DNA from 2 places in the Phosphitispora fastidiosa genome. Region 1 is predicted to be linked to the other one. Evidence: a T-box and tRNA genes for the amino acid it is inferred to sense, from the RefSeq annotation. Region 1 holds a T-box; the other holds one or more tRNA genes.
The links. The T-box of region 1 lies ahead of thrS (threonine--tRNA ligase). A T-box ahead of a tRNA ligase gene usually reads a tRNA of that ligase, here a tRNA-Thr.
Positions count from the first base shown of each region.

Region 2: it has a tRNA-Thr gene. The T-box ahead of thrS (threonine--tRNA ligase) is inferred to sense a tRNA for this amino acid. The anticodon was not compared.

Region 1 covers NZ_JAHHUL010000009.1:101,694-112,699, reverse strand. The annotation lists gene Ga0451573_RS10190 (uroporphyrinogen decarboxylase family protein) at 1-458, opposite strand, end outside; gene Ga0451573_RS10185 (DUF2284 domain-containing protein) at 986-1,537, opposite strand; gene Ga0451573_RS10180 (DUF1638 domain-containing protein) at 1,583-2,269, opposite strand; gene Ga0451573_RS10175 (endonuclease/exonuclease/phosphatase family protein) at 2,366-3,031, opposite strand; gene rplT (50S ribosomal protein L20) at 3,339-3,698, opposite strand; gene rpmI (50S ribosomal protein L35) at 3,751-3,948, opposite strand; gene infC (translation initiation factor IF-3) at 3,965-4,465, opposite strand; ribosomal protein L20 leader region at 4,503-4,635, opposite strand; gene thrS (threonine--tRNA ligase) at 4,708-6,612, opposite strand; T-box leader at 6,716-6,933, opposite strand; gene Ga0451573_RS10150 (DUF445 domain-containing protein) at 6,962-7,558, opposite strand; gene Ga0451573_RS10145 (TrkH family potassium uptake protein) at 7,662-9,101, opposite strand; gene trkA (Trk system potassium transporter TrkA) at 9,111-10,454, opposite strand; gene Ga0451573_RS10135 (APC family permease) at 10,789-11,006, opposite strand, start outside.
Region 2 covers NZ_JAHHUL010000026.1:29,308-40,313, forward strand. The annotation lists gene Ga0451573_RS17640 (molybdopterin biosynthesis protein) at 1-789, shown strand, start outside; gene moaA (GTP 3',8-cyclase MoaA) at 830-1,807, shown strand; gene moaC (cyclic pyranopterin monophosphate synthase MoaC) at 1,899-2,402, shown strand; gene Ga0451573_RS17655 (MOSC domain-containing protein) at 2,384-2,818, shown strand; gene Ga0451573_RS17660 (MogA/MoaB family molybdenum cofactor biosynthesis protein) at 2,834-3,322, shown strand; gene groES (co-chaperone GroES) at 3,652-3,939, shown strand; gene groL (chaperonin GroEL) at 3,997-5,622, shown strand; gene Ga0451573_RS17675 (HEAT repeat domain-containing protein) at 5,659-7,077, opposite strand; gene Ga0451573_RS17680 (HD-GYP domain-containing protein) at 7,279-8,370, shown strand; gene Ga0451573_RS17685 (hypothetical protein) at 8,376-8,924, opposite strand; tRNA gene Ga0451573_RS17690 (tRNA-Thr) at 9,088-9,162, shown strand; gene Ga0451573_RS17695 (KilA-N domain-containing protein) at 9,641-10,105, shown strand; gene rhuM (RhuM family protein) at 10,172-10,921, shown strand.

The DNA of each region.
Region 1 (11,006 bases):
TACACAAATCCACAGATGCCGCATTCTTTGGCCTTGGCTTTGGCCAACCGGTGTGTTGCCTCAATGACAACCTTCATCCGCCCGGTTTCCCTCGGATTAATCCGTTCTAACCTTCTATAGTCATCAACAGTTTTAATAATGGGTTTATTCGGATTGGCATAAGCGGTACTCTCGATAGGATAAATCACCTCTTGGCCGAACGACCCGGCCTCAACTGAGAGGTCTACCAGCATCACAAAAATGTCAAAATCATAATTCATGATCTGGTGTGTCTGGATAAAAGATTCTGCGATGAGTTCTGCATCCTGAGACCATTTGTCGTAAGTCACTCCAAGAACACGCCGTGCCGCGCCGCAAACCAGTGATGCTACAGGCACCCGGTCAGGCTTCTGATAAGACAGGGCAGCCAGTGCCCTCTCCAAACCTGTCATTTCATCCTTGTATTGTTTTACAACCATTAAGATCCCTCCATTAAATTTGATTTGTACACTGCTCCTCCCTTCCTCTTTTTTTTAATAACAAACGCAGCTCAAAGAAATATATCGTTCCTGCCTAGGCAATAAGTGTTAACCTATATTAAAAACAGTGTAGCATTTCTGCACAAATACTGTATTATAGGTAAAAAAATAGGCAAACATTCTTAAACTTAATTAGAAGCTGCCACTGTAAAAAACAGAAGACTAATTATCAGAATGTTTGCTGTCTGCAGATATTAGAAAAGTATAATCATTTTTTTCAGATAACTATTGCAAATACTAACAGGCTATCTACATTAAATTGTAAACGTTTGCACCATTAGTTGGTAACCTTTTTTCTCTAAATGGAAATGATTTAGACTTAAGCGGTTATCCTCAGCTTTAAGCAGTCAAGCCTGTTCAACTCATTTTTACTACTACTATTGTCGTTTTGCAACCATTATCATTATTCTGTTAATAAGCGGGCCGGCTGCAGATATTTGAAAAAAAAAGATGCCTTTACAGACATCTTAGACAAATAACATCCCCATGAAATTTAGTTCAGTAGTCACCGGCCATTCCACCCTGACTCCAAGTTTGCGGGCGACTGTAGTAATATCAATCCCAAAACCGGTAATGCCCGGATGTGCCTCCAAGGGTTTGCGGCACGGTTCATCCCGGGAAACACAGTCCTCACACAGCCTGCAGCCCCCCACTGTAAGACCAAAAGCCAGGTGGTTAATTTTTTCACAGGCGCTCTTCTCAAATTTGCCAATTAATTTCATCAGCTCATTTTGAGGTCTCTCCCTTTTTACTTCTTCCATCACACCTTCCGAGTAAGGTATCGTCAGAACTACAAGTGCCCCGCCCTGATATCCCTTTAAAGCGCTGCGGATGAAATCCAGGTCCGGAAGGTTTGGCGGACAGAACTTGCCTCTCCCGTAACTGGGACATGGTGGTATCATACATTTTAAGCGCACCCGTTCCTCGACTTTAATGTCTGCAATTTCGAATGGAATTAGTTTTACCCTGGGGTCCGTATTTTCCTCCTGAAGAATCTTTACCAAGTCAGCAGCGGACATTTTTTCCCCTCCAATCCTTTATAGTAACTTCTTGAAACAAAGCATTCAGCACCCCTGTACAATAACCTGTTCCCCCGGAGACAGGAATTCCAGTTCATCAATCACCTGATCCGGGGCTATAGTTACAAAGAGCCTGTCATCCCAAGGTCCGCAGACGAGCTGATGCAGGTAATTAAGATCGCCCTCGGTACCCTGGCACGGCAGCTCCAGAATCTCTGCAAATTCCCTGGTTTTCTGCAAAGTCGCCTGATCACGCGGGTGACCGGTATGGATATACAAAAGCCGGTTGTAGTTTTCGAACATCATGCGAAAGATTTTCAGCGCCCTTTTAGGACCAAACTGATCACAACTGCGTTCGTATTCCGGAATCATCATGCGGTCACCCTCCACCCAGCCGCCAGAAAAATAGAAGGTCCCCTGATGGTTTTTTTGCAAAGTATTATACCTAGACTTGGAACCCAATAAAACCGGAATACAGTCATGGACCCTGGGGATTATCATCTCGCATCCGGGAGCCTTGATGCCCCCGAGGGCACCCCCACACAGTCCGAACCCCAGAATCACCCTGCTATAGCCTTGGGACCTGGCAACTGCCTGACTGACCTCCTGATATAACTTCCGGGGATGCAGATGAAGTCCCATTGACAGGAACTCAATATCTGTATCGGGCAGCGAACCCATGGAGTTGATTTCCTCCTTAAAAACATCACAACAGATTAGTTTTCTTTTCACAGCATCACCCTCAGTACAGTTAGTTATTTTCAGATAGGAATTTAACTTATTATAGCATCTTTGGCGCTTCAGGTCAGCACCCTTTTTTACTGCAAACTAAAGATGCAGTTCGGCAATCACCGGCAGATGGTCTGAGGCATCACATCCGGCAACAGTTAAAGCCCTGCAATTAAACTCTGCTGAAAAAAGAATATAATCGATTCTGTCAACAGGATTGGCAAGGGAAAATGTAGGTAATGACCCAAAAAAGCTGCCGGCATCTGATAATAATTGGTAAAGCGGAGCTAGCTGGTCAGTCCCACAGTTAAAATCGCCCATCAGTATTACCGGATTTTTTTCTTGCTCTACAAGTCTCCGGAGTTCTGCGATCTGCTCAAAACGTTCCTGCCTGTTAAGTCCCAGGTGGGTTGTAAACACTGTAATATGCCCGTCCGGGACACGAAGCCGGGTCCGCAGGCAGCATCTCTGCTCACGTTTGGCGGGAAGCCGGAAATTTTTTGATTCATAAACAGGGTATCTGGACATAATTGCGTTCCCGAAAAAACCAATCGGGCCAAGCTTAATGGCAGGTCCATAGCGGTACAGCATGTTCCGTGAAGCAGCAAGCCGTTTGGGCTGATTTACAAAACCCACCCTGGGGCTGAAGCTTTCCACCTCATTAAGGCCAACTATTGCCGGACGCTCCCTCCTGATGAAATCACTTATTCGTTTCAGACTGTTCCTCTTCTCGACATCTATGCAGGAATGCACATTATAAGTCATTACCTTCAATTTCAAAACCCCGCTTCTATAAAATTAATAATATAATTAGGACTATATCATTATATTAAACAGTGCAGGCGGAATATGTACCTATGACTTCCAGTTAAAAAGCGGGAGCGGATGCCGGCGGAGATGTAGCCCGCCCAAGGAATTCATCTACCCCTGTCCAAAATACATTTTATAATCAAAAAGCATGGGGTTTGTCAAAAAGGTAAGACTTCCGCTTAAAAAGAAGGAGTCTAAAACTAAAGGACTGCTCCCTTTTGGAAACAGCCCCATTTAATCAGCGCTTAAATTGAAATATGGATTAGGCATTCAGTTTCTGTTTGGCAACTTCAACAAGCCTGCCAAACGCTTTTTCATCCTTTACGGCCATATCGGCCAGAATCTTGCGGTTGATATCCACTCCAGCCTGTCTTAATCCATTAATTAGCTTGCTGTAAGACATTCCGTTAATCCTTGCTGCCGCATTAATCCTGGCAATCCAGAGCTTGCGGAAATCCCTTTTCTTAGCTCTACGGTCACGGTAAGCATATGAAAGGGATTTTAATACCTGCTCATTAGCGGGTCTGAAAAGCTTACTTTTAGAACCAAAATAACCCTTGGCAAGTTTTAAAATCTTCTTATGTCTTTTACGGGCTGTAACCCCTCTTTTTACCCTGGGCATATCCTAAACCTCCTTAATAAACTTGTAATTTATGTTTTGATTCAGCCAATTATCAGGAATAAGGCATTAAAAGCTTGATTCTCTTGGCATCAGCTTTAGAAACAATATCAGACTTGCGGAGGTTTCTCTTCCTCTTGGCAGATTTCTTCTCTAATATATGGCTTTTATATGCTTTAGCCTTTTTGACTTTCCCGGTTCCGGTAACTTTAAACCTCTTGGCAGCGCCCCTGTGAGTTTTCATTTTGGGCATAACTTTGCTCCTCCTCTCAGTCCTGTTTTGGTGCTAAAATCATTATCATATTTCTTCCTTCAACCTTTGGCTGTCTTTCAACTGTAGCCACTTCTTCGGTCGCATCAGCAACCCTCTTCAAAAGCTTTTTCCCCAACTCGGCGTGAGCCATTTCACGCCCCCTGAACATCAGGGTCACCTTGACCTTGTCACCCTCTGTTAAAAACTTCAGGGCATTCTTGGTCTTTACCTCAAGGTCATGGTCCTCAATATTTGGCCTTACCTTTACTTCTTTGACACTGATAATTTTCTGTTTCTTGCGCGCTTCTTTTTCACGCTTGCTCTGTTCATACTTGTACTTGCCAAAATCCATAATGCGGCATACCGGGGGCTTAGCATTAGGCGCAATCTCAACTAGGTCGAGTTCCTGTTCCTGAGCCATTCTCAGGGCATCCCTGACCGGCACGATGCCTAACTGTTCTTGTTCGGAACTAATTAACCTGACTTCCTTACCCCTGATTTCCTCATTAATTCGCATATCTTTGCTTATTGGGTTCACCTCCAAATTTTATCTCCTCTAAAAAACTAAGCGGGTGGATAACCACCCGCAGAAAATCAAATATATAATACCTGATTTTAGAAATTCGTTGACCTTATCAACAGCCAGAGCGTTATAAGGTGAGAAGCGGATGGCTTCTGCTTTGGATAAAATATCAAATTCTTTATTATTATAGCACTGTTTATCACCGGTTGTCAAATAATTTCAGTGGTTAACAGCGGTTACCTTTTTAAATCAATTTCCTCCCTGACAGTGTGCACAAATTCGTCCAGGGCAATACTTCCCTGATCTCCTTCCCCGCGTTTGCGCACAGCCACAGCGCCACTGTCAACTTCACGGTCTCCGATTACCAGCATATATGGGATTTTTTCCAGCTGGGCCTCCCTAATCTTATATCCGATCTTTTCGTTGCGGCCGTCAACTTCGCCTCTGATACCGTTTTCATCAAGAGTCTTCAGGATTTCCCCAGCGAAGTCACGCCCCCGGTCGGTTACCGTAAGCACCTTAACCTGAACCGGAGCCAGCCATGTCGGAAATGCTCCCGCAAAGTGCTCAATAAGGATGCCGATGAAACGCTCAATACTCCCAAAAACTACCCGGTGAATCATTACCGGCCGGTGTTTCTGGCCATCCTCTCCCACATAAGTAAGATCAAATTTTTCGGGCATCAGGAAATCAAGCTGGATGGTCCCGCACTGCCAGGTCCTCCCCAAACAGTCCCTGAGGTGGAAATCAATCTTCGGCCCATAGAATGCTCCATCACCTTCATTAATTTTGTAATCAAGGCCTTTCTCATCAAGGGCCTGCTTCAGGGCAGCTGTAGCCATATCCCATATTTCGTCAGAGCCCATGGCCTTTTCCGGTTTAGTACTTAATTCCACGTGATATTCAAAGCCAAATACGCCGTAAAACTTGTCAATCAGGTCAATTACCCCAATAATCTCTTTGGTTGCCTGGGAGGGCAGCATAAATATATGGGCATCATCCTGGGTAAAACAGCGGACCCTCATTAACCCGTGCAGCGCCCCCGAGAGCTCGTGCCGGTGGACCAGGCCCAATTCACCAAGTCTGATGGGCAGATCCCGGTAACTGTGCAGTTTAGACCTGTAGACAAGAATCCCGCCGGGACAGTTCATGGGTTTTACCGCAAAATCGGTTTCATCGATACTGGTGAAATACATGTTTTCTTTATAGTTATCCCAGTGTCCTGACTGCTCCCAAAGGCCCCTGTTCAGAATCACCGGGGTACGTATTTCCTGGTATCCGGCCTTTTTATGTTCATCCCGCCAGAAGTTCTCCAGCTCATTCCGCAGTACCATCCCCTTAGGGTGAAAAAACGGAAAACCGGGGCCTTCATCCTGCATGGAAAACAACTCAAGTTCCGCCCCCAGTTTACGATGATCACGCTTTTTGGCCTCTTCTATCCGGAAAATATGTTCTTCCAACAGAGATTTTTTCGGGAATGAAGTCCCATATATCCTCTGCAGCATTTTATTTTTCTCGCTGCCCCGCCAGTAAGCCCCGGCCAGGTTCATCAGTTTTACGGACTTTACTCTTCCCGTAGAGGGCACATGAGGTCCGGCACACAGGTCAATAAAGTCTCCCTGGCGATAACAGCTAATGACGGCGTCCTCAGGAAGATCATTGATCAGCTCCACCTTGTAGTTTTCCCCTGCTTCCGCAAACATCCTGAGGGCTTCATCCCTGGATACCTCCATACGTTCAAAGGGGTAGTTCTCCTTGATAATCCTCTGCATCTCCTTTTCTATCCGGGGCAGGTCTTCAGGAGAAAAGTTTTCCGGGACATCGAAATCATAATAAAACCCTTCGGAAATAGATGGGCCGATGCCAAATTTAACTCCGGGAAAGAGATTTTTCACAGCCTGGGCCATAATATGTGCCGTACTATGGCGATATACATCCTGTCCTTCTTCACTGTCCCAGGTAATAATCTCAAGTGCACTGTCTTCATTGACAGGGGTGCCCAAATCTACTTTTTTGCCATTAAGTTTTGCTGCCAGAGCGTTTCTGGCAAGACCCTGGCTGATAGCGGCAGCAATGTCGACTACCGGTGTTCCCTTTGGAAATTCCTTTACTGAACCGTCTTTTAAAGAAATCCTGACCATAGACATGAAAATGTACCTCCTTATATGAGCGGCTGCAACCGCTGCCGCCAATTAAATCATTTGCTTTCTTTACAACAAAAAACCCCTCATCCCTGGTAATAACACCAGAGACGAGAGGTAGTTCTCCCGCGGTTCCACTCTGTTTCCGAAAAACCGGCTCTTTCATAGTCTATAACGGGACGCCCCGGTCAGGCTTACTTCGTTCTGCCCGACAGCTCCAAGGTGGTTTTTCGGCTGCCTGTTCCCTGATAAGGCTTTCAGCCCGGGGCCTTATCTCTCTGGCAGGTGCCACAGCTTACTTTTCCTCTTCACAGCATTTGTTTTATTATATGACTCCGGAAGCACAGTGTCAAGTCCCTGCGACAACTGCCACCAGTATTTGCAGCAAGCCCGCAGCCACGCCGATCAAGGCTGCTGCGATTTTCAGATAAAATATCTCCGGCAGCTTTTTGACTCTGGTCTCCAAGTCAGCCAAATCATAACAGCGGATTTTTTCTTCAATAAACCGGCAGAGGTCTGAACCGGCGCCCCTGTCTTGGCGGACACTATAGACCAGTTCATCTAAAAACCCGGCAATTTCTTTCCTGACAATGTCTTCAATAGTGTCAATTATCTTCTGTCTTACTCCCCGCGGCACCAAAAAGGGAATCTTATGCTGAATATGTTCCTTAATTGAAACCACAATAGTATTACTCAGGTTTGCTCTGACCTCATAAGCCGGACCCGAATCCTCAGTAACAGCCAATTGCAGCTGGGTTTGAATGATTTCCCTGACACCTGCTGCCAGGTGTTCCTGTTTTCCGGGCAGTAATCCCCTGATATGCGTATCGGTAAAAGGAAGCTTCATCGGATCTGCCGGCCTGAACAGGACTTTCAGGGCCAGGGCCGCAGTAAACCATCCCGATATCCCTCCAATGACAGGAATTAAAATTAATATATACTCCACTACAGTCAGTCCTTTATTATAGTCTTACTCCCTAAAAATATACCAGAACCGGTCTCAGACTGCAATGGAAAAAAAGGGGAACCTCCGTCCGGCAACTAAATTCCTATTTACGCCAAAAGCTGGGCAATAACAGCACCAATACTGTAAAAATCTCGAGTCTTCCCACCAGCATAAAAAAACTTAATAAGTACTTGGCAGCATCTGGTAAGAATGCATAGTTCTCCATAGGACCCACTGCTCCAAAACCGGGTCCGATATTGCCAAGGGTGGCCAAAACCGCACTAACGGCGGATTTAATTTCAAGACCAAAACCCGTCATGATAACAGTTCCCGTGATTACCATAAAAATATAAAAGAAAAAAAACTGGAAGATCGATATGATAATGTCCTCGGGATAACTCTTGCCTCCCACCTTAAGAGAGAATACCGCTCTGGGGTGAAAGAACTTCTTTAGCTGCAGCCCGGAATGCTTCAGCAGCACCAGATAACGGCTCACCTTCATCCCACCGCCGGTAGAGCCTGCTGAGCCCCCGACAAACATAAGGAGGAATAAAACACCTGTGGCCATGCTTGGCCACAACACATAGTCATCAGTAGCATATCCAGTTGTTGTAATGATTGAGACCACCTGAAAGGAGGCCAGCCTGGCAGCCTTGAAAAAGCCGTGTTCCGCAGCCAGAATTAACCAGATTATCAGAATTGCCCCTAATGTAATTGAGGTATACAGCTTAAATTCCTCATTATGCCAGAAATTTTTCAGTGACTTTTTCTTAACCGCTGTATAGTAAAGCGCAAAATTGGTTCCGGCTGCAAACATAAATACAATTATAATCCATTCAACAGCAGGGTTCTGAAAGGCACCGACACTCAGATTCTTAGTGGAGAAGCCGCCGGTAGCCATAGTTCCAAAAGTATGGGTGAGTGAATCAAACCAGTCCAGCCCGGCTATCCGGAGCAGCAGTGTCTCTGCCAGAGTTAGAATGACATAGGTCAGCCATAGTATTTTTGCGGTTTCACTGATCCTGGGTTTAATTTTCTCGGTAATCGGTCCGGGAGCCTCTGCCCGAAATACCTGCATGCCCCCGGCACCCAGTTGGGAAAGTAAAGCCACAAACAGCACCATAATGCCCATCCCGCCCAGCCAGTGGGTTAGACTGCGCCAGAACAGCAGACTTCGGGGCAGGCTTTCAATATCAGTGAGGATACTGGCCCCGGTTGTGGAAAAACCGGACATGCTTTCAAAAAAGGCGTCTGCGAAACCGGGAATAGCCCCTGTCATCCAAAACGGCAGGGCCCCAAAAAGGGTAGCAGCCACCCAGGCAAAAGTAACCATGGCAAAACCTTCCCGGTAACCGATCGTCTCTCTAACCCGGACAGCGAGGAACAAAACAAGCCCCAGTACTGTCGTTGCCGCGGCAATACCAATCCATACCGGCACATATGGTTCCCTGTTAATCAGACTTATGTGCACAGGGGCCAGCATGGCCAGCCCAACAATAGCGATAATTAATCCTATATGTCTTATAATTACAGAATACTTCATTTTAAGTAATTACCTGCCTACTTCAAAGAATTCATTTACCTTGGCGACAGCTTTGGGTAAGGTAAATACCATAACCCGGTCTCCGGGCATGATTACATCATCACCGGTTGGAACTATAGCAGTATCATCCCTCATTATCGACCCCAGGATGGCTCCTTTGGGAAACTTGAGCTGTTTAAGCTTCTTGTAATTTGCCCGGCAGCGTTCCGGCACAATAAGTTCCATGGTTTCGGCATCCGCTCCCCCCAGGAAACTGACGGAAACCACCTCTTTAGGCCAGATAAGCTTTAGGATAGTACTGGTAGTCAGGGACCGCGGGCTGACAACTACGTCTATACCAACCCGTTCTACCAGTGGGATGTAATCAGAGCGCCTGATAACTATAATGGTGTTTTTCACTCCAAGGTGCTTGCTGATGAGGGAAACCAACAGGTTCAGCTTATCGTCACCGGTAACGGCAACAAAGAGGTCGGCTTGCCCGGCTCCTTCTTCTTTCAAAAGGTCAATATCAGTTCCATCACCATTAAGCACCAGGCTGTGGTCCAGCTTGCCTGAAATAACCCGGCACTTATCCTTATTTTTTTCTATGATTTTAACCCCTATTTTTTTCTCCTCCAATAGCCTGGCCAGGTAGTAGCCAATGCGTCCGCCCCCGAGAATCATTACCTTTTCTATGGCAGCCCGGCTCTTGCCCAGCAGTTTTTCCACATCTATCATTTCCTCGGTTCGGGCCACAATAAAGACAATATCATTTACTTCAAGATAATCATCCCCGCGGGGAATAATCATTTTTCCACCGCGGGAAATAGCTACAATGAGAGCATTTCCGGCCAAATCAAGGTTCTTCAGCATCTTACCCACTACCAGGGCCGATTCTGTAAGCTTGAGTTCCAGAAGCTGGATCTGGCCTTCAGCAAAGTACTCCACATTCAGGGCTTCAGGGACTTCCATAAGTTTCACTATTTCTTTTGCCGTAATCTGTTCCGGATTTATGATCAGGTCAATCCCCAGGGAGAATTGCGGGGACTTGTGGCTTGTTTCCACATAGTCCGGATCCCGCACCCGGGCCACAGTTTTGGGGACTCCATACTGTTTGGCCATAAGACAGGATACAATGTTTAGTTCATCTGTTTCCGTAACCGCCACTACCAGGTCGGAATTTGTCACCCCGGCTTCCTCAAGAATTACCGGAGAAGACCCGCTGCCCAAGATTGTCTGCACATCAAGGGCTTCCTGGACATATAAAAACCGCTCCTCATCTTTTTCAATTACAACAACATCATGGCCTTCATATGACAGCATCTGGGCAATACTAAAGCCCACTTTGCCGGCGCCGATTATTATGGCATGCACCAGAACTTCCCCTTTCCACCAAATCAATGATACAATAACCTAATCTTTCCCTATTCTATAGGAAGCCATACAATGGCTGCAGTTAACATTTCTCCAAATTAGCCATCTACAGCAATATTTGTCAGATTACCAATTTTGATACCCATTTCGCTCATCTGCCTGGGAAAACCTTCTTCATCATAACATAAATTATCAATGACAGGTAAAAAAACTTTTCACAAACCGGGGCAAAAAAAACCCAGGCAGGTCTAAACCGGCCCGGGGGAGGTAAAACCAATGCCATAGCTAAGGGTATGAACGTTAGCTGGCATGTAGGGAGAGCTATTTAATGTTATCAGTCGAGATCAATTTCTTCAGGATTTTTTGCTATTACCGTTTCCGCCTTATCCTGAACCTTTTTGCGGTAGAGACATAAAGGAATAACTAACAGTGTAATAACGCTGCCTGTCACCATTACTTCGGCGCCGTAATAAAGAGCCCCGGGTAAAATCAGGATCACATTAAAGGCTCCCAGAATAAACGCTACCGGCACCATGAAATTCGGCAGCTTAA
Region 2 (11,006 bases), on a different contig from region 1:
AAAATCCCCAGGTTTATGGAGGGACATGATGCCGGTAGTGAAGTGGAAGTAGAACTTCTGAGGGACAAAAATGAGATTGAAAATACTATGGTTATTATAGGCAGCCATGATGTATCTCTCGATATTCTCGGTAATTCCCTGAGGCAGATGTATCCCGGACGGAGCCTTTCTTCAGCCCATGTAGGCAGTCTTGGCGGTCTTTTGGCCTTAAGACGCGGGGAAGCACATCTGGCAGGTGTTCATCTCCTGGATGAGGCTACTGGGGAGTATAATGCTGCCTATGTGGAAAAATTACTGGCCGGAGTTCCAGTGATACTAATCAACCTGGTATACAGGGAGCAGGGTTTTATGGTGCCCCGCGGGAACCCGCGCAGTGTGCGCAGCTTTGTTGACCTGGCACGGCCCAATATGAGGTTTATCAACCGGCAGAAGGGCGCGGGAACCAGAATCCTGCTGGATTATTACCTGAAAAAAGAGGGGGTTGACCCTGAGGATATCGAAGGATACGACAGGGAGGATTACACCCATATGGCTGTTGCCGCAGCCGTTGCCGGGGGCAGCGCTGACGTCGGACTCGGCATAAGGGCTGCCGCCAATGCCCTGAAGCTGGATTTTGTTCCGGTAACCGAGGAGAGGTATGACTTGGTTATTCCACAGGCACACTGGGATACCGATCATATCAAAAGTCTGCTGGGTGTCCTCAATGACCCCGATTTCCGGACTGCAGTGGAGGGCCTGGGCGGATACAGCACCCGAGCCATGGGGCAGGAGGTTTATCGGAGAGACTAAGGGTGTTCTCACCTGAGCTGAGCTGGGAAGGATGATCCGAATGAATGATGCATTTCACCGTAAAATTAATTATCTTAGGATATCTGTTACCGACAGGTGTAATCTCAGGTGTGTGTACTGTATGCCTGAAGAGGGTGTTGAGCTGATAAACCACGAGGAAATTCTGAGCCTTGAGGAAATTATCAGAGTGATTAACAGTGCGGTCATGGCAGGAATCAGGAAAATCCGCTTTACCGGAGGGGAACCGCTGGTGCGTAAGGGAATTTCGTCACTTATTGAGAGGGTTAACGATATTCCTGAAATTGATGATATTGCCCTGACCACTAATGGAATTCTACTGCCCATAATGGCTGCAGAACTGAGGAAAGCCGGATTGAGGAGGGTAAATATCAGCCTGGATACCCTCGTGCCAGAAAAATTCCGCCGGATTACCAGGGGAGGCAGGCTTAGTGATGCTTGGCTGGGTGTGGAGACTGCTCTTGAAGCCGGGTTTGACCCTGTTAAAATAAATACAGTAGTTATTCGCGGCTTCAATGAAGAGGAAGTATATGACTTTGCCGAGCTGACTACTAAAATGCCGCTCAATGTCCGTTTCATTGAACTGATGCCAATTGGTGTAAGTGATTTAAGGGACCGGAAAAGCTTTGTATCGACTACTGAATTGATTAAGATACTGCAGAACCGGCATGAGCTGGTTCCTGAAAAGGTTGCCGGGAACGGGCCGGCGAAATCTTACAGGATACCGGGCGCTATGGGGACCATAGGCTTTATCAGCCCTATCAGCAATCATTTCTGTGCTGACTGTAATAGGCTGCGCCTTACTGCTGAAGGTCAGCTGCGCCCGTGCCTGCAGTCTCCGCAGGAGATTGATCTGAAAACTCCCCTAAGGGAGGGGGCTTCACCTGAGCAATTGGCTGATGTCATCCGGTTTGCTATCAGCAGCAAACCGGAAAAGCATAATATGGAGCAGGCAGGCTGGGCCGGAAACAGGCGCTGGATGACCCAGATCGGCGGCTGAAAAGGGGTGCGGCTGAAAAGGGGCGCGGCTGAAAAGGGGCGCGGCTAAACAGTGATGTGGTTGATGGTGTGACAGACAGGAGTGAATTTTATTGAGTGAAATGACCCATTTTAATAAGGATGGACGGGCCAGGATGGTAGATGTGACTGCTAAAAATGACACCATACGGGTTGCGGTTGCCAGAGGGGAAGTCAGAATGAAACCGGAAACCCTGAAGGCTGTCAGGGAAGGCGGGATTGCCAAGGGTGATGTCCTGGCGGTGGCTCAGGTCGCCGGGATTTTGGCTGCCAAAAAGACAGGTGACCTCATTCCTATGTGTCACCCGCTGTTTATAACAGGAGCAGATTTGAAGTTTAGACCTGATGAAGCCGGGTCCAGGGTAGAGATTCAGGCCACGGTCCGGACAACCGGCAAAACGGGTGTGGAAATGGAGGCCTTGACTGCGGTCTCTGTGGCTGGGCTGACCATTTACGATATGTGTAAAGCCATAGATAAGGATATGGTGATTGGAGCGGTCAGGCTGGTGGAAAAAACCGGTGGTAAAAGCGGCCGGTATGGAAGGGAAGGAGAAGAGAAATGGGTGGAAAAATTATAGCTGTCTGTACCAGTGAAAAAAAGGGCATGCGGAAAAAGAATATCGGTGAGGGAATATTAAGACCTGACCACGGGCTTGAGGGTGATGCCCATGCAGGGGACTGGCACCGCCAGGTAAGCCTGCTGGCTTTAGAAAGCATCGAGAAAATGCGGGCTAAGGGATTGGATGTAAATCCCGGTGACTTTGCTGAAAATCTTACCACAGAGGGGCTGGTTCTGGTTGACCTGCCTGTGGGGACAAAACTCAGGATTGGCAGTGAGGCCCTGGGGGAGGTCACTCAGATTGGCAAGGTGTGCCATGACAGGTGTGCCATCTATTACCAGGCAGGTGATTGTGTAATGCCCAAGGAAGGGATTTTCATCAAGGTTCTCACGGGAGGCCTGGTAAAAGTTGGAGATGCCGTGGAGTTAGCATAACAGGGGGGATTGTTTATGTATAAAGTGGGAATTATCACAGCCAGTGACAAAGGCAGCCGGGGTGAGCGGGAAGATATCAGCGCCGGTGTGATCCGGGAAGAAGTTGCCAGAATAAACGGAGAGGTCCTGGAATACATAGTAGTCCCAGATGAATGTGAAACAATAAAGGATAAACTGATTGAATTTGCTGATGTAAAAAAACTTGATCTTATATTTACCACCGGGGGAACCGGGTTCAGCCCCAGAGATGTTACCCCTGAGGCAACTCTTACGGTTGTTGACCGGATGGTTCCGGGAATACCTGAACTAATGCGCCGGGAGGGGTACAAGGTAACTCCAAGAGCTGTTCTCTCAAGGGCCGCAGCCGGAATCAGAAAACAGACTCTGATCATAAATCTTCCCGGCAGTCCCAAGGCTGTACGGGAAAACCTGGGATGGATCCTGGAGTGCTTGCCCCATGGTTTGGATATACTCAAGGGGACAGATTCGGAGTGTGCCCGGTAGTGGTTATTTACCTAATAAGGGTTGTCAAAATTTCAGAAAAGCACGGGAATAAATGTATAAATCTATCTCAAAATGGAAATTAATATTGTGTAGGAATTTAATTGGATTTTAAGGAGAAATTCAATTTAAAGAAATTAAATGATAATGCAAGAAAAATAAGGTAAGATTAACGTAAAATGAGATTTTGGACTAAAACACTGTAATTTTGACGATTACAGGAAGTTGATTTTCCAATTCTCATTTTATATTATAAATAGTGTATTAGCACTCGACTCTGTTGAGTGCTAACAAAAAAGAAAATACTTAAATCCAATAAAGGAGGGGTCGTCATGAATGTAAAACCTTTGGGTGACAGAATCTTAGTAAAACCTTTGGCTGCTGAGGAGAAAACCGCAAGTGGGATAGTACTTCCCGATACCGCCAAGGAAAAACCACAGCAGGGGGAGGTCCTGGCAGTAGGAAGCGGCAGGCTTCTGGAAAATGGTCAGAAAGTAGACCTGGAGGTTAAGGTCGGTGACAAGGTTATCTATTCCAAGTATGCCGGCAATGAAATCAAGATTGATGGTGAAGAATGCATGATCATGAATGAACGAGACATTCTGGCAATCGTTGAATAACAATTCAAACGCAGATTGTTAAATTAAGGAATCCAAGTTCGAGGAGGTTGATTAATTTTGGCTAAGGAAATTTTATTTGCAGAAGAAGCGCGCCGCGCTCTGGAAAGCGGTGTCAACCAGCTTGCTGAAGCTGTCCGGGTTACTCTTGGCCCAAGAGGCCGAAATGTTGTTTTGGATAAGAAATTCGGTTCCCCGATGATCACTAATGACGGTGTTACTATTGCCAGGGAAATTGAACTGGAAGACCCATTTGAGAATATGGGCGCTCAGCTGGTTAAAGAAGTTGCCACCAAAACCAATGATGTGGCCGGAGATGGTACTACTACAGCAACCGTGCTGGCTCAGGCAATCATTCGTGAAGGTTTGAAAAACGTGGCTGCCGGCGCTAACCCGATGATTATCAAGCGCGGTATCGAGAAGGCAGTTAAAGTAGCAGTTGAAGAAATCAAAAAAATAGCCAAGCCTATTGAAGAAAAGAATGCTATCGCTCAGGTTGCTTCTGTTTCAGCCAGTGATGAGGAGATTGGCAACCTGATTGCAGAGGCAATGGAAAAGGTAGGCAAGGACGGGGTTATTACCGTTGAAGAGTCCAAGGGCTTTATAACCACCCTGGATGTGGTCGAGGGGATGAACTTTGACCGCGGTTATATCTCGCCTTACATGATTACTGACACTGATAAAATGGAAGCAGTTCTGGATGAGCCATACATACTTATCTGTGATAAGAAGATTAGCGCCATTGCGGAAGTCCTTCCTGTACTGGAAAAGGTTGTTCAGGCAGGCAGGCCGCTGATGATTATCGCCGAGGATGTTGATGGTGAGGCCCTGCCTACTCTGGTTGTGAACAAACTGCGCGGCACATTTACCTGTGTGGCAGTTAAGGCTCCAGGTTTCGGCGACCGCCGCAAGGCTATGCTTGAGGATATCGCAGTCCTCACCGGCGGTCAGGTTATCTCAGAGGATGTAGGTATCAAGCTGGAAAATGCTACCCTTCAGCAGCTTGGCCGGGCCCGCCAGGTTAAGGTGAAGAAGGAAGAAACTGTTATTGTTGGCGGCGCAGGTGATCAGGCTGAACTTGAAAAAAGGATTGCCCAGATTAAGACCCTGATTGAGGACACTACTTCAGATTTTGACCGTGAAAAGCTTCAGGAGCGTCTCGCCAAGCTGTCAGGCGGTGTAGCCGTTATTGAAGTTGGCGCTGCTACTGAAACTGAATTGAAAGAAAAGAAACTGCGCATAGAGGATGCCCTCAATGCTACCAGGGCTGCTGTTGAGGAAGGTATTGTCCCCGGAGGCGGCACTGCATTTCTTAATATTATCCCCGCACTTGACGGGATTGAGGCTGCCGGTGAAATAGCTGTTGGCATTAAAATCGTGAAAAAGGCGTTGGAAGAACCGGTTCGCCAGATTGCTAATAATGCCGGACTGGAAGGTTCAGTAATTGTGGAGAAAGTCAAGGCACAGAGTTCTGGGGTTGGCTTCAATGCTGCTACTGAAGAGTATGTTGACATGATCAAAGCAGGTATTGTTGACCCGGCCAAGGTGACCCGTTCAGCGCTGCAGAATGCTGCAAGTATTGCGGCAATGCTTCTGACAACCGAGACTGTGGTTGCCGATAAACCTGAAAAAGATGGCCCAATGCCTGGTGGAATGCCTGGCGGCGGAATGCCTGGAATGATGTAAAAAAAAAGCCCTCACAATTATGTGGGGGCTTTTTTTTTACATCATTTCCATCAGTTCGGTTGCTTCCTGAACCAGTCGTTTATCATCACTATTAAGGGCTTTGGAGACAAGCTGCTTCAGGTAAGTAGGGTTACCGGTAAAGGCATAAAGTGAGTCGATAATTCGTATTTTATCCTGCCTGGGAACCTGATCATACAATTCACTGAGAAAGTTCATCGCCTCGGTTGAGTCCAGCGATGCCACTGCTCTCATGGCCTCATGCCTTACCCTGGGGTTTTTGTCCAGACACAGCATCTGAAATGTAGGCAGGAGTTTTGGGTCAAACAGCGTTCCCAGCGCTTCTATGGCGCGGACCCTGACGACTATTGCCTTATCATCCAGGCATTTTGTGAGGATTTTCTTCCTTGTCCTGCTGTAGAAACGCCCGATGCCTTGAACAGCTGCTTCCCGTACATGCTGGATGGGGTCATTGAGTCCCTTTAGGAGATAGCCTCTGGCATCGCTCAAATAACAATTTGCCATAAACAGCATGGCCTTTTTGCGCATATCCGGGTCTGGATGAGATAGCTTGGGGACAATTTCCGCAAGCGCATCTTCTTCCATACTGAGAAGCCCGGTAAGGGCACATTCACACCCTTCGGGTTCGGTAAAATATATCTCAAGAAGTATTTCCAGAACCTCATTTCTACCGGTTTTGCCAAGGAGCTCACACAGATGCTCCAGAGTATGTATATCAAGGGACTTAAAATTCTTAAAAAGTCCGAATACTTCGCTATATCCCTTGTCACCAAGTTTGAGGATTGTTCTGAAAAGGTCATAGGCAAAAAAGTCATTGACATACTGCTTGCCGTCAGGACCGGTTTCCAGAAGGAGAAACCGTTCTTTCAGAATGGGGATAACACTTTCGTCTTTTGATGCTCCAAGGGCAATGATGGCTTTGAGCACATTATAAATATCATCATCATCCAGCCTTTTCAGGATATGGGGCACCAACTGCGGGTCCGGGTAGAGAGTTGACGATAACAGGGCATTCCACCTGATATTGTGGTGTTCATCTGTCAGGTATCGGATTATTTCTACGGGATTTTCGGTAACTCCGGTCCTCTTGCGGCAAAAAGCCACTTGCCTGTGATGGCGGTCTTTATATAGTATAAATTCATGTCCGGGAAATAGCTCCGGCAGCCTCTTCTGCCAGATTTCTTCGACTTTGGCTGCAGATGCTTCAAAGGCTTCCAGGTCCAGGGTAATTCCGGAAAATTTGAATATATCCTCTTTGGCAAAATCAAGGTGTTCATGAGTGGCAAACAGTTCATATGCAGTCGGGTTGCGTCTGGTGTAACCATCATCCCAGACAACATCTGAATTAATACAGTCTTTTAACTCTGCATAGTCAAGAGAACTTAAGTTATCAAGATAATTCTTAAATGACCGCAGCATTTTTCGGTATTTAGCCAAATCAATCTCCTCCTGACTCAAGTTTAATAAAGTAATTCGGCAGATTATTCCTTTTCACCTTCCAGATTACGATATTTTTCTCGAAGGTTGTAGGAAAGCCTATTTTGGGTTTGAATGAATAATTATAATTCTAGCAGGATTTAGAGGACAATTAGCAGAATTTAGTAAACATTTACATAATCTATCCACCAGGTGAGAGATATGAAGAAACTGCCTGCCGAAAAGGCTGAAAAGGGAATGGTAATAGGAAAGGCCGTTTGTGCCGGTGACGGTTCTGTTTTGCTTACTCCCGGAACTGTGATTAATGAATATCATTTAAAACAGCTGTCCAGCTCCCAAATAAGATTTGTTGAAATAATTGAAACAGACAGTGTGGTGGTACATAAACTCTTTTCAGCAGCAGAAAATGAGTTTACCAGGTTAGAGATTACGCAGACCATAAAAAGCATTTTCAGAGAGATAACTCTGTCCAGCCAGTTAAACAAGGGGACAATAAAACGCACGGTAGACAATATGCTGCGCACGGTGTTAAAAGACAGAGCGGTCCTGCTGCACCTTACAGAGGTCAGAGAACTGGATACCTATATATTTGGGCATTCCCTTAATGTGTGCATGCTCTCCCTGATATTGGGGCTGTTTCTTAAACTAAAAAGAGGGCAGCTTAAAAATTTGGGCACAGCGGCGCTGCTCCACGATGTGGGCAGAGCCAGGGTACCTAAGCACATTTTATACAAGCCCAGTCCACTGACTGTTGAGGAGTTTGCAGAAGTCAAAAAGCATTCGGCTTACGGCTTTGAAATTATCAGGGAGTGTGATCACCTGCCTGAGGAGGTTACCCTTGCTGTCCTGCAGCACCATGAGCGCTTGGACGGTTCCGGATATCCGGGGGGGCTCAGGGGAGAAGAGATTGGCCTGTTTGCACGGATATTGGCAGTAGCGGATGTTTTTGATGCGCTCCTGGCGGACCGGCCTTTCAGGCAGGCCTTTTTTCCTCACCAGGCTGTGGACATCATTATTAACTCGACAGGTCAGTTTGACCCTGAAGTCCTCAGGGTATTTATAGAGAATGTGGCCATATATCCTGTTGGCAGCGTTGTTTCCCTGAACACGGGTGAAACCGGGATAGTTGTTGATGTTAACAAGGGGCAGCAGACCAGGCCAGTGATACGGGTAATGTATGATTCCAATGAAATTAAACTGCAGTCTATAAAAGAAATAGACCTGTCCAAAAACCCGGAGATTTTTATAGCCAGAGTACTCAGGGAAGAACAGGTAGAGAATATTATCGGATAAACTTCCTATCTGCCAAAGGCACCCCCGCTCAAGCCAAGGACTGACATGGCATCACTTACCTTGACCTGTGATGTGTCTGCGTGTTTATCTTCATAGAACATGTCCAGGGCTTCAACAAACCAGTCTGCATCACGGTTTACCTGAACTCCGGTTATCTCCCAGTTGGACATAGCCCTTTTGACGACATCCAGTTTCTCTTTGCCTGACATGGACAGCCAGGCTGTACCGTCAGTCTGCCCGGGAACCTTGTCAAGCTCTATATCGGTTGGCAAAGGCTCATTGGCGGGCGGCTGGTTCTCGGAAGGTTCATTCCCGGATGGCTCATTATCGGATGGCTTCTTATCGGATGGCTGCTCACCGGTTTCGGAAACCGGCGGGCGGTTATCGGAAACCGGCTGTCCTTCTGGGGCATTTGCCCAGCTTAACACTATCAGAGTAAGTGTAATTATGGCAACAATTGTCAGGGATACAATGCTGAACTGGGACCAGTTTTTATCACCGGTCTGTTTCCCGGAAGTTTTATGTTTGGTATTTTTGTTTTTAGCAGCAGTCACTTGCAGTCCTCCTGTTGATATCTATGGCCAAAACTCCATATAAAGTAAGTTTCTTTTATATTAACATAACCGTGCTCTTCAAGCCAACAGAAAATTGTCCCTGTTGCCTTTGGGGGCGATGTTTGCTATAATATTTGTTGCAGCAAATTTATCTGACTTTGATGCCGAAGTAGCTCAGTGGTAGAGCAACGCACTCGTAATGCGTAGGTCGAGGGTTCAACTCCCTTCTTCGGCTCCATTGGAAACCTTACAACCGCAAGCGATTGCGGTTTTTGTTTTTTTGGGGTTATTTTGAGCGGAGACTATTTTGGTGTTTATCTTTAAAAAGTGGGGACTATGGTTAAGCACACCAAAATTTACCTGGGGAAAAGGAGGAAAATGCTGTCGTTTAGTTGTATCTTTATAATTAACTGTCGAAAGATTGGTATATTAGGAGGGAAAAATGAAATTACAGGCTGTTAACGAAAACAGGGGTTATTGGATTAGAACAGATGGCGGTAGAATGGTTCCTTCCCTCAGATGCCACCGATTAATGACTTTGACGCCCATGTAAAAGCATACACTAAGCTTGCTCAAGAAGCAGATTCTCAATGCAGCCGAATCATAAGGCACATAAATGAGCATCAGCCCGCTCATGTGTTCGATATATGGTACGATTTTCCTGTATTATATTTGAGATTCTATAGCTTGTTACATATTGAATGGGGGCAAATTCGATGCCAAAGGTTAAAAACTTTAAGGATACTATTTTCGCTAAAGGGACTGAAATCGCCGTTATTTCCGACGGAGATGACAATGACCATATTTCTTTGACTGATATTGCAAAGTATAAAACAGACGAAAATCCGGGTTATGTGATACAGAACTGGATGCGAAATCGTAACGTAGTGCAATTCCTCGGTTTATGGGAGAGATTAAATAATCCGATTTTCAATTGCCTCGAATTCGAGGCAATTGAAAATGAAGCTGGACTCAATAGTTTCGTTTTGACACCTAAAAAGTGGATTGAAAAAACAGGAGCTATCGGTATGACTTCGAAACAAGGCCGTTATGCAGCTACCTTTGCGCATTCCGATATCGCCTTTGAGTTTGCCTCGTGGATTTCACCAGAGTTTAAACTAATTTATATAAATAACAGAATTCTTCAAACGATTTTAGCCCATCGAATTCGAGAGGATTAAAATCTTAGCAAATCAAATTACTTCGTAATAGAGGTAATTTATTTCATATATAGAAGGTGATACGAGTTGAAGCATGAAGATAAAATCATTTTATATACGACAGATAGCGGCAAAGTTACCGTTTCAGTTCGTTTTGAAGACGAAAACTTTTGGATGACTCAAAAAGCGATTGCAGAGCTGTTTGAAACGACGACCGCCAACATAAACATTCACATCAAAAACATTCTGGATGATGAAGAATTGGATTCAGATTCAACTATTAAGGATTTTTTAATAGTTCAAACCGAGGGTAGCCGTGAAGTTAGTCGCAAGGTTCAATTCTGTAACCTGACACGAGAATTTTATGCCTTTGTGCAGAATAAGCTCCATTATGCCATAACAGGCAAAACTGCAGCAGAATTGATCGCCGAGAGGGTTAATCTTGAGCATCCCACAATGGGGTTAACTACTTGGAAAGCAGCTCCAGACGGGAAAATCATAAAACAAGATGTGGCGATTGCGAAAAACTACCTCAATGAAAAGGAACTTTCACGAATGAACCGAATCGTGACAATGTTCATTGACTATGCGGAGTTAATGGCTGAGGATGAAGTCCCAATGAGCATGGCGGACTGGCTTCGAGAAACAGATAATTTTTTGCAGAACAACCGCAGAAATGTCCTCGAAGGAAAAGGAAAAGTTTCTCATGAAGATGCAGTAAAAAAGGCTGAAGAAATTTACGAGCAATTCCGAGTTCGGCAGGACAAGGATTATATTTCGCAGTTTGACAAAGAGATGTCCAAATATCTGAAGGGTAAAACAGATAAGGACGAGTAGGTATGCAATAAAAAATCAAATTAAACAAATCGAGGAAAGGATAAAACCGCATTGTTTGTTGGACAACCAGATTTTAATTACAACG